Regions from separate parts of the Pradoshia eiseniae genome, predicted to be linked through region 3. Evidence: riboswitches for the same ligand, from Rfam matches in the RefSeq annotation. Region 3 holds a riboswitch; each other region holds the start of a gene.
What was found. A riboswitch is a leader RNA that binds a small molecule or an ion and turns the genes downstream of it on or off. The one in region 3 is predicted to bind cobalamin.
Positions count from the first base shown of each region.

Region 1: linked by a shared signal. The riboswitch ahead of CYL18_RS10055 (ABC transporter substrate-binding protein) and the one ahead of CYL18_RS16620 (FecCD family ABC transporter permease) in region 3 are both predicted to bind cobalamin.
Region 2: linked by a shared signal. The riboswitch ahead of CYL18_RS06625 (ribonucleoside-diphosphate reductase subunit alpha) and the one ahead of CYL18_RS16620 (FecCD family ABC transporter permease) in region 3 are both predicted to bind cobalamin.

Region 1 covers NZ_PKOZ01000005.1:22,412-26,889, forward strand. The annotation lists gene CYL18_RS10040 (acyl-CoA dehydrogenase family protein) at 1-183, opposite strand, end outside; gene CYL18_RS10045 (acyl-CoA dehydrogenase family protein) at 143-1,315, opposite strand; gene CYL18_RS10050 (TetR/AcrR family transcriptional regulator) at 1,329-1,940, opposite strand; gene CYL18_RS10055 (ABC transporter substrate-binding protein) at 2,105-3,067, opposite strand; cobalamin riboswitch at 3,192-3,388, opposite strand; gene CYL18_RS10060 (DUF6509 family protein) at 3,408-3,731, opposite strand; gene CYL18_RS10065 (polysaccharide deacetylase family protein) at 3,883-4,478, shown strand, end outside.
Region 2 covers NZ_PKOZ01000002.1:384,817-389,294, reverse strand. The annotation lists gene CYL18_RS06625 (ribonucleoside-diphosphate reductase subunit alpha) at 1-2,242, opposite strand, end outside; cobalamin riboswitch at 2,389-2,594, opposite strand; gene metE (5-methyltetrahydropteroyltriglutamate--homocysteine S-methyltransferase) at 2,744-4,478, opposite strand, start outside.
Region 3 covers NZ_PKOZ01000016.1:10,472-14,949, forward strand. The annotation lists gene CYL18_RS16605 (TIGR01212 family radical SAM protein) at 1-362, shown strand, start outside; gene CYL18_RS16610 (class I SAM-dependent methyltransferase) at 352-918, shown strand; gene CYL18_RS16615 (ABC transporter ATP-binding protein) at 963-1,760, opposite strand; gene CYL18_RS16620 (FecCD family ABC transporter permease) at 1,754-2,824, opposite strand; cobalamin riboswitch at 2,958-3,092, opposite strand; gene CYL18_RS16625 (LLM class flavin-dependent oxidoreductase) at 3,140-4,156, opposite strand; gene CYL18_RS16630 (tetraprenyl-beta-curcumene synthase family protein) at 4,183-4,478, opposite strand, start outside.

The sequences.
Region 1 (4,478 bases), on a different contig from region 3:
CTTCTCGCCAAAAGAGGACATGCTGAGTGAGATGCCTAATTGATTTACTTTCTGAAGCCAATCATCCGGAACCCGCTTTTGCTCATCAGCCAATAATGAAATCGGGCGAATTTCATTTTCAGCAAACCAATGGACAACATCCCTAACTTGGGCTTGATGTGGAGACAGTTCGTACGAGATCACCCGCTTCACCCCTTTCCGCTTTATCAAGAATCCATTCTCCTGCATAAGTGTTTAAGTCACGTTCCTGCTCAAGCCATGCGATTTGAGCCTGGCCATCCCTCATCCATTTCTCAACAGGGTGGTCTTGAACATAGCCGTGCCCTCCCAAAAGCTGTACTGCTGAATCCGTGACAAACCGGACGGCACGATGAGCATTCTGCAGGGCTTGTGTACTATGAAAGATAGCCTCACTAGTGCCTTCATCAATCTGCTTGGCAGCATATAGAACAAGATGACGGGCTCCTTTTACATGAATGGCCATTTGAGCCACATTGAAGGATACCCCTTGAAATTTCGCTATTTCAGAACCGAATGCCTTACGGCTGGCCGTATATTCAACCGTGTAGTCTAATGCACCTGTGATTAATCCGACCTCTTTGGCCGCTTCCATTACACGAATCCGGCTCATCGCCTGTGCTGCAAGCTTCGTCGCATCTCGTCCGCTTGCAATCACAGATTCCTTAGATACGGAAGCATGACGGAATGACAAGCAGGCAAATCCTGCACTCAGCAGTCCTAGGCGATAATCACCCTCCACTGCCTTAAAGGATGCATCAGGCCCATTATGAAGCCAAAGGATGATATCCTCCCCGCTCTGTTCTTTACCATGCAATAACACATACTCTGCATACTGACCCATCCGCAAGGGGACCGTCTCCCCGTCGATAATATAGCTCTCCTCATGATGGGTGATTGTCAGTTTCGGCTGGTTTCGATGGCAAAAAGCAATGGTTGGTACATTTCCTGTCTGACAGGCTTTCTTAAAGGAAGCGAAAGCTGGATGGTCTCCCGCCTCTCTTATAAAGGCTCCTGCTTCTCCTGCCCCTGGGAATCCCTGCACTGTAGCAAGGTCTCCAGAGGCTAACTCCTCAAGAATCTGAACCTGTGATAGAATGGGAAGCTCCATTCCCCCAAAGCTTTCGGGCAGCTCGAGAGTATCCATTCCAATCTCTTTAAGCTTCTTGACCATCCCCTGACTGACCTTGCGATTCTTCTCTGTTTCCCTTGCAGCCGGACGAATAAATTCAAACGCAAAATCCTTCGCCACATGAATAAAAGCGGCTTCATCATCACTCGGTTTAAATGAAACCAAGCCGAATCCCTCCTTACGTTAAATGATTGTTCGACAGATTGACGAATGCGCCTATGACTAGTCTGTTCAGTAATCTGGCCAGCTCCTCCATATCAAGGTCTCGATTCTCCTCTTTCACATTACGAACCACCACCTCGTTAATTGCACCAACCATTGCTTGAGAGATAATGTGTATCTCCTCCTCTCTCACCTGCTCCGGAAATTCCTGATGGGCCAATATGAAAATCAGATCTGCAAAGTTCTGCATGGCTTCACGCCTGACGATTTCCACCTCATCTGAAATGCCGACAGACTCTAGTAAGATAAAATGCGCTACCGAAGGATTGGTGAAACAAATCTCCAAATAACGTAAAATACCTGCATATGCTTTATAACCAACTCTCAATTCCTGCATGGCCGCCTTCTTGATTTCAAGGGCTATTTCATCGATTAAATCCTTGCAAAGCGCCACCACCAATGCTTCCTTACTGGAAAATTGCTGATAGAAGGTAGTTTTGGATACATGGGCAGATTCAACAATCTCCAAAACAGATGTGTTCTTAAATCCTTTTGCGGCAAAGAGCTTTAATGCTGAGAAAAATATCTTGTCCTTAGCCTCTTTTGGCAGTTCCTTCATTCGTAACATGGTCATCATTCCATTTCTGTCAGGTGAGTACGAGTACGTATTGGTACTATCTTAACCCAGCATTTGGAAATGTTCAACAAAATTAACTGAAAATTTAAATAATAATTTTCGACAAAAAAAGAGCTGGCTGCTTTCTATATTGAAAGCCATCCAACTCTTTCTTCTTATTTATAAACGTCTGGATAAACCGCCTTTGCGACTTCCTTAAGCCCTTCTATCAAGCGAGGTCCCGGCCTAGTAACCGTATCACTATTTACATCATAAATCTCTTTATTCTTGACTGCATTTAGTTCCGTCCATCCGCTTCTTGAATAAATTAGCTCTTCTGGGTTATCGGTATAGTAGCCATAAGTCGTCAAAATAACATCAGGATTCCGCTCAATAACCGTTTCCTCACTCATGGTCACCCAGCCTTCTTGGTCTGCAGCAAGGTTTTCCGCTCCGATGATTTTAAGCATCTCATCCATGAACGTTCCGCTTCCAGTTGTGTATAAATCCGGAGAAGCCGATACTTCAATCCACACCTTCTTCATCTCTTTCACATCAGCCGCTTTCTCTTTAATGGCGGCTATCTCTTTCTTCATGCCATCAATAATTTCTTCTGCTTCCGCTTCCTTCCCGGTTGTCATTGCGATTAATTTAATAATCTCATAGGCACCCTCAATAGAATTAGCGTCTGGCACTACAACGACATCAATCCCTGCAGACTGAAGCTGCTTAACGGTGTCTTTATCATTCCTCCCTTGAGAGGCTGAAAACAAGGCAAGATCAGGATTTAGCTCCAGTAGTTTCTCTACATTAATCTCAATTCCGCCTAGCTTTGTTTTCTCAGAAACCGACTCAGGATAATTATCATAATCAGATACCCCGACAATTTGATCCTCAAGCCCTAATGCGTAAGCTGTCTCCGTATTGCTTGGAAGCAAGGAAACAATACGTTCTGGCTTATCATCTATTGTAATCTCTTCTCCTGTGTCATCCTTTACTGTTACCGGAAAGGCGCTTTCTGCGCTCGTTTCTGATTTCTTGCTTTCTTTGCCCTCGTCTGATGTACCATTACAACCAGCCAAAATGATGGACAAGGCCGTCATGAAGGCCAATAAACCAGCAAATCTTTTCTTAACCATAGTCATTTCTCCTCCTACTTGATGTTCAGCCATATAAAAAGCCTTAGCTCCAATACGAAGCTAAGGCGGCATTCCGATAATAGACGCACAGAATCAGGTCGCCCTATTCTTCCCACCGAAAAATAGAATTCATGTGTATAGAGCAGGTCTCCTGGCTTACGCATATAACATTCGCATGATTCAGCCTTCCCATGTTCAATCCTGAACCAGTGGCATATGTGAATCAGCTTATCAGCGCTTACAGTAGCGGGGGCTGCACCGGATTTGCACCGGTTTCCCTATTATCCTTGTATCAAAGGCACTCTATTACGGATCATATGGTTGTCTTTCTATCTTATCCTCAATTGTCTAAATTCTCAATAGCCGAATCTTCCTCTTCTTCATTATAATGCTCACGGCAAAAAGTCAATACAGCTGTCTCTTCATCTTCCTCGAGCTCAAAATCGAGCACATTCTTCGTGTCATTTTCGATGAATTCATATTTGCTGATTTGTTCCTTCTCCTCATCCTTCATGAAAATGACGCGCAGCATGACACCGTTCTCGCTATATAATTCGTCATCCTCCGGAACATCCAGTTCTAGAAAAAATTCGTATCTGTCACCAGATAAGATGCCAAATGGATCTTCTAATTTTTCTACAGTGTAGCTTTCAATCTTTAACATTCAATCAAACCTTTCATCCATAGCTATATCATATTATACATATTTATCCGACATTTTAACCACTTTTTCCTCCTAACTGTCAGCCATTTCTGCATAATCTTGCTCCATTTAACCAAACTAACCGAAAAGCCCGATGACTTAGGAGAACAGCATGAAAAAATCAATTGTACTCTGCCTATTGGCTTTGCTTCTTCTGCCAAGTGAAGCTTTAGCCAAAACAGCTTATTTAAGCTTTGATGACGGTCCATCCAATTGCACTGAACCAATCCTGGATATACTTGATATCTATGATGTGAAGGCAACCTTTTTCGTGACCGCCACTAAAGAGAAATCCCATCATTATTTATACAAAAAGATGGTTAAACGCGGTCATGCTCTTGGCCTTCATTCCTATTCGCATAATTTTTCATCCATTTACCGGTCTAAGGGAGCATTCTATGCAGATATTGAGCAATTGGAAAACTTCCTAAAAAAGGAAGTTGGTACTTCCCCAAAAATCCTTCGCTTTCCAGGAGGGTCAAACAATTATATTAACCGACAATATGCAGGTACTAACTTGATGCCAAGTCTCAAGGAGGAAGCGAAAAAACGCGGATATACCTATTTTGATTGGAACTGCGACGCAGAGGATGGAATCAATCCTCCCGTTCCTGAAAAGAAAATCACCTCATTAATTATGAAATCCGCGAACGACCAAGAGAATTTGTATATCCTGCTTCACGATTTTAACGGGAATATGACTGCAGT
Region 2 (4,478 bases), on a different contig from region 3:
AGGTGCTTCGTACATAGTAAGTCGTCTTCAAGCCATTCTTCCAGGCCTCAAGATGCAGGTTCAACAAGTCCTTCGCCTTGATATCATGCTTCACATACAAATTAAAGCTGATCCCTTGGTCAATATGGCGTCCGCGCGCAGCATTTTGCCTGATGCTCCACACTTGGCTTAATTGATGCCTGCTCTTCTTGTAATATTCATAGGTTCGATGATTGATATCAGGGACAGTGACCTTAAATTTAAAGTTCTTCTTCTCCTCGGCGTATTCAACCGCATAGATTGGATCGATTCCATCGGTTGAGCCGCCTATTTTCGCCGTTGAGGAATTTGGGGCCACAGCCATGAGCCAGCCATTGCGCATCCCTTGCTCCTGTATTGCCGCCTTAAGCTCAGCCCAACGCTCCGTTACATACTCTTTCCGCTCAAAATAACGGCCCGTTTCCCATTCAGAGCCGCCAAATTGGCTGTATGCCCCCTTCTCAGCAGCCAATTCCATCGAAGAACGGATTGTGTAATAAGCGATGTCTTCATATAACCGATCGGCATAATCCACAGCATCCTCCGACTCCCAATAGATCCCCTCTAAGGCGAGCAGATGATGCCATCCGAATGTTCCAAGCCCAATCGCGCGGTATTTCTTATTGGTTTTCTCTGCTTGGCCGACACTGATTGTATTCAAATCTATGACATTATCGAGCATGCGGACCTGAATACGAATGAGACGCTCAAGCACATTGGCGGGAACCGCTTTTGCCAAATTAATCGATGATAAATTACAGACAACGAAATCGCCAGGCTTGCGGACAATCACCATATTCCCGTCCTTATCCTCATATTCCTTCACGATTGATGTAGTCGACATATTTTGCGCGATTTCCGTGCAGAGATTGCTGCAATAGATAGAGGTGCGTCCCTTGCCGTTCACATGCTTGTTTGGATTTTGGCGATTGACTTCATCGCGGTAGAACATATACGGTGTGCCCGTTTCCAGCTGGGAGATCATCACCCTTGCCATAATGTCCATTGCCCGGTACGTTCTGCGTGGGAGGAGCGGATGATTCACTGCTTCCATATACTTCTCGGTGAAGAATTTCTCATCGCTCTCATCATAGAAATCCTCCAAGCCAAGCGCGTTGCCATGCTCATCCTTCCAGCCCATGATGCTTTTTACTTCATGGGGACAGAATGTGTGCCATTCCCCTATGCTTCGTCCGTTCTCATCCACTTTCTCGAGCTGCTCCATGAACAGATTCGGAATACATACCCCTGTGAAAATATCATGCGCCTTGCGTCGTTCATCCCCATTATTCGTTTTTAAATCGAGGAACCCATTCATGATATCTTTATGGAACACATCTATATATATGGCAATCGCCCCTTGTCTTTGACCAAGCTGGTCAACACTAACCGCCGTATCATTGATCAAACGAATCCACGGAACGACACCGGATGAGTTCCCTTTGAACTTCTTGATATCAGACCCAAGGGCACGAACCTTGCCATAATAAATTCCGACTCCGCCGCCATCCTTAGAGAGGCGGGCCGTATCCCAGTTGTTCAAATAGATGCCGTCCAAGGAATCCTCAACCGTGTCGATAAAGCAGGAGGATAGCTGGCCAAAGCTTTTGCCAGCATTCGCAAGCGTCGGTGTTGCCACCGTCATGTATAAGTGACTGAGCGCCCAGTACGCTTCTTTCACAAGTCCCATTCGCACATCCTTCTTCTCATTAATCATTAATTGCAGGGCAATCACCAAAAAGCGCTCTTGCGGCAATTCATACAGACGGCGCTCATGATCCCTTGCTAAATAACGATCGGCCAGCAGAAATAAACCAATATAATTGAACTTGTGATCGCGCTCAGGAACAATCTCCCTTGCCGCTTCCTCCAATTCGCTTGTTGAATAGGCACAGATGAGCTCATCTGAATATATCCCCTTCTCGACCAGTGTACGGACCAACTCAGAGAAGCTGCCGTATTTAAGCTTCTCATCATACCCCCGGTTTTCCGCTGCCCCTTTGTATAGCTTTTGCAAATAGAGGCGGGCGGCTAAAAAAGTCCAATCTGGTTCATCCATCGCAATCCGATTAAGGGCATAATGCAGGGCTGTCTCATTCGCATCAGATTCCTTGCCGCGAGCAATCAGCTCTTTCAGCTCTTCAATATTCAGCTTATACTCCTTGGCAGCCTCTTCTATTAATCTTTCCGTCTTCCATAAACGTTCCTCGATCAATTCGTCCATCTCCCTTAATATATGAAATTGACTCTGAGGGTAAAAAAAGAACCCGCTCTATACTTTGAGCGGGTGAAAAGATAACAGAAAAAAGACACATAGTAACTATGAGCTTCGGTTGCTATCATTTCCTTCCTCACTCCCCGGAGAAAATTGAAATTCAAAAAAATAAGACAGGTCTCCTGACTCATGCTTCACTCTCACTAAACCCTTCCCGTATCATCATCTCTTCAAAAGAAGAGACAACCCTATACAGTGGTACATGTTTAGCTCGTCAGCACTTACAGTTGCGGGGGCAGTATCGAATTCTCATCGATTTCCCTATTAAGCGTCTCTACGCATCTTATTCTTTAGCTAACACTATATATTGATTTTTTATTAATAAATCGACCATATATGGTGTTTTAATCATATCGAATATCTCTAGCTTTTACAAGGGATTAATTTTCTTCCAGAGAAAAAGAAGGACACCCGCTATGCTAGAAAAGCATATAGAGTATCCTCCTACCGTTAAAATTGCATCATTTTAATATAGCTGCGCAGTTGCTTGGCCGCATTGACCATATGGCGAAGCGAAGCAATTGTTTCTTCTTCCTTCCTCGTCTTCAGTCCGCAATCGGGATTGACCCAAAATTGTCGGGGTTCCAGCACCTCAAGGCTATCCTGCATGATCTCAAGCATCTCTGCTTCCGATGGAATACGAGGACTGTGAATATCATAGACACCTAACCCAATGCCCTTTTCATAAGGGGTTTGCTGCAGGGAATGTATGAATTCCCCATGGCTCCTGGATGTCTCAATGGAAATGACATCGACATCGAGTGCTTCAATTGGCTTCACGAAATCATGAAAGTCACAATAACACATATGGGTATGGATTTGCGTCTCATCCTGCACGCCTGAGGTTGCCAAACGGAAGGAGCGAATCGCCCAGCTCAGGTAGTCCTCCCAGTCCGCCCTACGCAATGGCAAGCCTTCCCTTAAGGCCGGCTCATCGACCTGAATGATGGCGATACCAGCCTGCTCCAAGCATTCAATCTCCTTACGAAGCGCCACTCCCAGCTGGTAAGCAACCTCTTCTCTTGAAATATCATCCCGGACAAAGGACCAGTTCAAGATGGTTACAGGACCAGTAAGCATCCCTTTTACCGGTTTCTCTGTCAGAGCTTGCGCCGCTGCCGTCTCTTTAAGGGTCATTGGCTCAATCCAGCTCACATCTCCATGAATGATTGGCGGTTTCACACATCTCGATCCATAGGAAACGACCCATGCTTTCTCACTTAATGCAAAACCTACAAGCTTTTCCCCAAAATATTCGACCATATCTGTCCGTTCAAACTCCCCATGAACGAGCACATCAAGTCCCAAATCATCTTGGATGCGAATCCACCGCTCTGTCTCTCGTTCAATGAATGCGGCATAGGCATCATCAGTAATCTCCTTATTCCTCCATGCCTTCCGTGTTTCCTTTACTTCCTTTGATTGAGGGAAACTGCCAATCGTTGTCGTCGGAAAGACCGGCAAACTCAGTTTCCGTGCCTGAATATCTTGACGAATCGAAAACGGCGCAGGACGTTTGAAATCTTCTGGTGAGATGGCTAGCTTAGAGGAAGCCTTTTGGGACGTGCGTCCATTTCCATCAAGCGGGAGCCCTGGTTCATTGAACGAAAGGACGAGTTGATTGATTTCCGTGATTTTTTCATCGGCAAAAGCAAGCAGTCCCTTAATGTCAGCACTCATTTTCTGCTCGAAGGTCGTGGAGATGGGAACATGCTGCAAGCTAGATGACGGCTGGACCCACACATCGGCAGCCTTGGATAGGTCAAGGAGGGATTGAAGCAGCCCTGCTTTTTCCGCCAAATCGGCACGCCATATATTTCGTCCATCAATAATACCAACAGCTAGCACTTTCTCAGCCGGGAATCCATATTGTTTCATCGAGGTGATATTTTGCTGATAGCCTGAGACAAAATCAAGGCCAACTCCCTCAACAGGCAGATTGACAAGCTCCTCATAAGCCGATAATCCTTCAAAATAGGTTTGCAGCATAATCTTACAAGCTGGTTTTTCAATGGTCAGCTGTTCATATACAGATTTTACAAACTCGACTTCTTTCTCGCTCAATGTCAACACAAGGGCCGGTTCCTCAAACTGGATCCAATCCGCCCCCTCCTCAGAAAGCTCAGCCATCACCTGCCTGTACAGCGGGATGAGCTCGGCTGCAAGTTCCTCTCGATTTTCATAG
Region 3 (4,478 bases):
CAGAAATGATGATGGAAACTGCCCGTGAAGTGGCCAAGCTTGATGTGCAAGGGATTAAGATACACCTGCTGCATCTGTTAAAAGGCACACCGATGGTTAAGCAATATGAAAAAGGCATGCTTCAATTCCTATCATTCGAAGAGTATGTAAACCTTGTCTGCGACCAGCTCGAAATCCTGCCTCCGGAAATGATCATTCACCGCATCACAGGCGACGGTCCAATTGACTTAATGGTCGGTCCGATGTGGAGCGTCAATAAATGGGAGGTCTTGAACGCGATTGATGCGGAACTAAAACGCCGCAACAGCTACCAAGGCAAGTTCTTTGTGCGTGATGGAGGATTGACTGTACATGAAGCTTGACCGCATTCTTCCCTATGCACGGCTCCTGCTCGAAAAAGCGCTCAGCCCTGGTGATGTAGCAATTGATGGCACGATGGGCAACGGACATGACACCCTTTTTCTTGCCAAACTAGTCGGAGAACAAGGGCATGTATACAGCTTCGACATTCAGGAATCCGCTCTCGAGCAAACAAAAGCCCGTCTTGAAGAAAATAAACTGGCTAACCATGTGACTCTTATACATGCTGGACATGAGCATGTAAAAAGCCGCATTCCTGAAAAGACCGAAATAGCCGGTGCTATCTTCAACCTCGGCTATCTGCCAGGCGGGAATAAAGAAATTATCACAACCGCACCAACCACGATTTCTAGTGTTGAGCAGATCCTTAAGATGATGAAACCGGAAGGAATCATTGTACTTGTCATCTACCATGGCCATCCAGGCGGAGATATTGAACGAGATGAGATTCTTCAGTTTGCCAGAGCACTTCCGCAGGATACAGCCCATGTGCTTGAATACAAATTCTTAAACCAGAAGAACAATCCCCCCTTCATCGTGGCGATTGAGAAAAGATAAATCCATACAAAGAGCGCTAAAGGACAACCCCTTAGCGCTCTTCTTTAGTTTTTCACATATTCAGGAATGAAAGAAATTTGTGGCTTCCCCATGACCGGATGCAAAGAGCTTACGAGCTCAACCCCATAGACCGATTTCAGCAAGGATTCATCCAAGAGGAGATTCGCCTCTCCCTCTGCTATCTTTTTACCATCCTTTAATAAAGCGAGCCGATCAGCATAAAGGGAGGCCAGATTTAAATCATGCAAAATGGCCACAATGGTTAGTCCATTTTTCAATTGCAGCTCCTTCAATAAATTCAAAAGCTCAATCGAATGCTTAATATCAAGATGATTCGTCGGCTCATCCAAAAACAGCAGCCGCGGGGATTGGGCAAGCGCTTTGGCTAAGAGGACACGCTGCTTCTCGCCGCCGCTCAAGTCCTGAAAATATTTATGCTTGAATGGGAGGCAATTCGTTTTCTCGAGGCACTCATCCACAATGGCATAGTCTTCTTTCTTATAGGTGTTAAAAAGACCCTTTCCCTGATATGGATAACGCCCAAGCAGTACGATTTGCTCAACCGTGAAGTCAAGACTGACAGCGTGTTCCTGGCTTAAAACAGCTGTCATACGCGCAAGCTCTTCTGTATTATATTGATGCGCTGATTTTCCTGCTATCTCGACATTCCCGCTCATGTAAAGATGCTTAGAATCCAGGATTGCTTTAATGAATGTCGTTTTGCCGCTCCCATTTGGGCCTAAGAGGGCATAAAACTCTCCCTTCTCCACTTCCAATGAGACATCTTCGAGAATCGGCCGGCCTTTCCTATAACCTGCACTTACATTACATACTTTTAACATGCCATATTCCTTCTTTTTATTCGTTCTCTTATTAATAAATAGGTGAATACTGGTGCCCCAATCAAGGCTGTAACAACCCCGATTGGCAATTCCTGCGGGCTGACAATCGTTCTCGCTATCATATCCGCAATCACTAAATATCCGCCCCCAATCATCATTGATATCGGGAGAAGATGCTTATGGTCCGCTCCTGTCACTAAACGGACGAGATGGGGAATCACAAGACCGACAAAGCCAATTGCACCTGATACAGATACGGCCGCGCCAGTCAGCAGCCCGGCGCTTATAAGGAGAACGAGCTTCTTCCTTCTTACATTCATCCCGCTATATTGGGCTGCTTCATCCCCTAAGGCAAGCGCATTAAGTTCCCTGTAATGATATAAAATTACGATAGCTCCCAGAACGAAGAAAGGAAAGAACAAACCGACATGGCCCCAGTTCTTCATGGCAACACTTCCCATCAGCCAATTGAGGACCTCTCGCGTTTGATCTCCCGATGACAAGGCAATGATCAAGGATATGACCGCGCCTATAAAGGAGTTCAAAATAATCCCTGAGAGAATGATGGTTTCATTTGCATACGTCTTACTTGCTGCCCTCGTAATGCCTAAAACGAGAAAAAGTGAGGCTAGACTGAACAAGATGGCGACCAATGGCAATGTATAGGAACCAATGATGGCGATCTCAAGCTGAAAGAACAATACGATGACTGCTCCCACAGATGCACCTGAAGAAACACCGATTGTATAAGGGTCCGCCAGCGGATTCTGCAATAGCCCTTGAAAAGCCGCCCCCGCCAGCGCAAGAGCACCTCCGACTAATAAAGCAAGCAAAATACGCGGCAGACGGATATTCCAGATGATCATTTCAATATTTTTCTGGCCGTCGAAGAATCCATCATAACCGGTCATGTTTTTCAGAAGTATCCCGACAATTTCTTTCACAGACAGATCTGCACTGCCGATCAAGATTCCCCAAACAATCGCTGCTGCCAAGAAAAAAAGGCTTCCAGCATATAGGGTGACCAGCTTTATTCCCCTCTGCTTTCCTACTCTATTGCTCATACAACTCCACTCCATCATTCTTGATGTAGGCACATTGTGACAAATAAAAAATCCTTAGCCCAAAGGATGAGCTAAGGATTCACTCTTTTGACCACGTGAATGCTTTAAGCCTACTTTTCCCTCCGAAAAATAAGTGCTAAAACCATTAAAAGCAGGTCTCCTGGCTTATGGCGAATACACGCCAATCACAGTAGCGGGGGCTGCACCGGAATCGCACCGGTTTCCCTATTCTCCCTCGAACGAGGGCACTTTCATGGAATAATCAGCTATTATGTTCTTCCTTCATTTTAATGGAAGGGATGTGAATAAGCAATTCTATTTTGATGTCAATCCAACTTCCTTTGCAATCAATTCAAAGGATTTCTTCTTTGCCTCAAAGGAATGCGTAATCGTCGTAAGCATGATTTCATTCGTGCGGAAACGCTCGCTAAGCTCTGCCAGCTGTCTTCCAATCGTTTGCGGCGAACCAATAATCATCCGGCGCCGATTATAGAGAATGCGATCGCGTTCATAAACGGAAAAATTCTGTTCGAGAATTTCATCAGGATGGGGAGTCCCTTCCCGCATGATTCCCTGGGCTAGCCAAAGCATAGACAAATCAAGCGACCCTGCCAAATAGTGTGCCTCCTCATCTGTTTCAGCGCATATAGCGAATACGGTCACCATTCCAGTCGGATGGGAATGGGTCTCCGATGCTTGGAAATTCTGCAAGTAATGCTGCATATTATCCTCAGCAAACTCACTGTTAATAAAAAGCGCAAAATTATAAGGAAGGCCTTTATGAGCGGCAAGCTCTGCACTCGATGAACTTGACCCCAGCATCCAAAGGTCAGGAAGCTGCCCAATGACAGGTGTTGCCGTCAATCCGAAATACGGATGAGAATCCGGCAAACGATCATTGAGGTACCAGCTTAACTCATCGACCTGATCGGGAAAACGATCCTTACTCGGGATCGGACGTCCGTCCTGCAAAGCTCTTGTTGCCCTTGGCATGCCACCAGGCGCTCGTCCTACCCCTAAGTCAATGCGGCCAGGAGCAAGCCCGGATAGGACACGGAAGTTTTCAGCTACCTTATAGGCGCTATAATGCGGAAGCATCACACCGCCTGTTCCCACTCGAATTTTTCTCGTTCTCGCAGCAATCCATGTAGCCAGGATTTCCGGGCTTGACCCTGCCAGCCCAAGACTGTCATGATGCTCCGAAACCCAAATACGCGAATAGCCTAATTCCTCAGCAAAACTCGCCAGTTCTACTGTATTGCTTAATGCCTTCTCGGTTGGTTCTCCAGCTGCCCTAGGCGATTGATCTAGAATACTGAGCTTTAACATCAGATAGATTTCCTCCCTCAAGGTGTTCTTTAGCCTGTTCGCTTTGACACTTTTCTCATGGCATAGTAAACCTTACAATTCCAATAAAAGAAATAGGAGCGGAATCCTCCCTGTTTCAGTAATTTACGGACATGGGTTTTGACATCCTTTTGCTCAGCTACCTTTCCATCAGCAAGATAAATGCCCACGAGCCCCTGATTCACCATCTTATGAAAACGACTGTCAGGAATCTTTTCGATATCAAGATTAGCCTGCTCCAAAAAATAGCATAAGCGCTCAATCATTTTCTTTTCAGACTCATAATAAAAACAAAAGTTCAAATCAT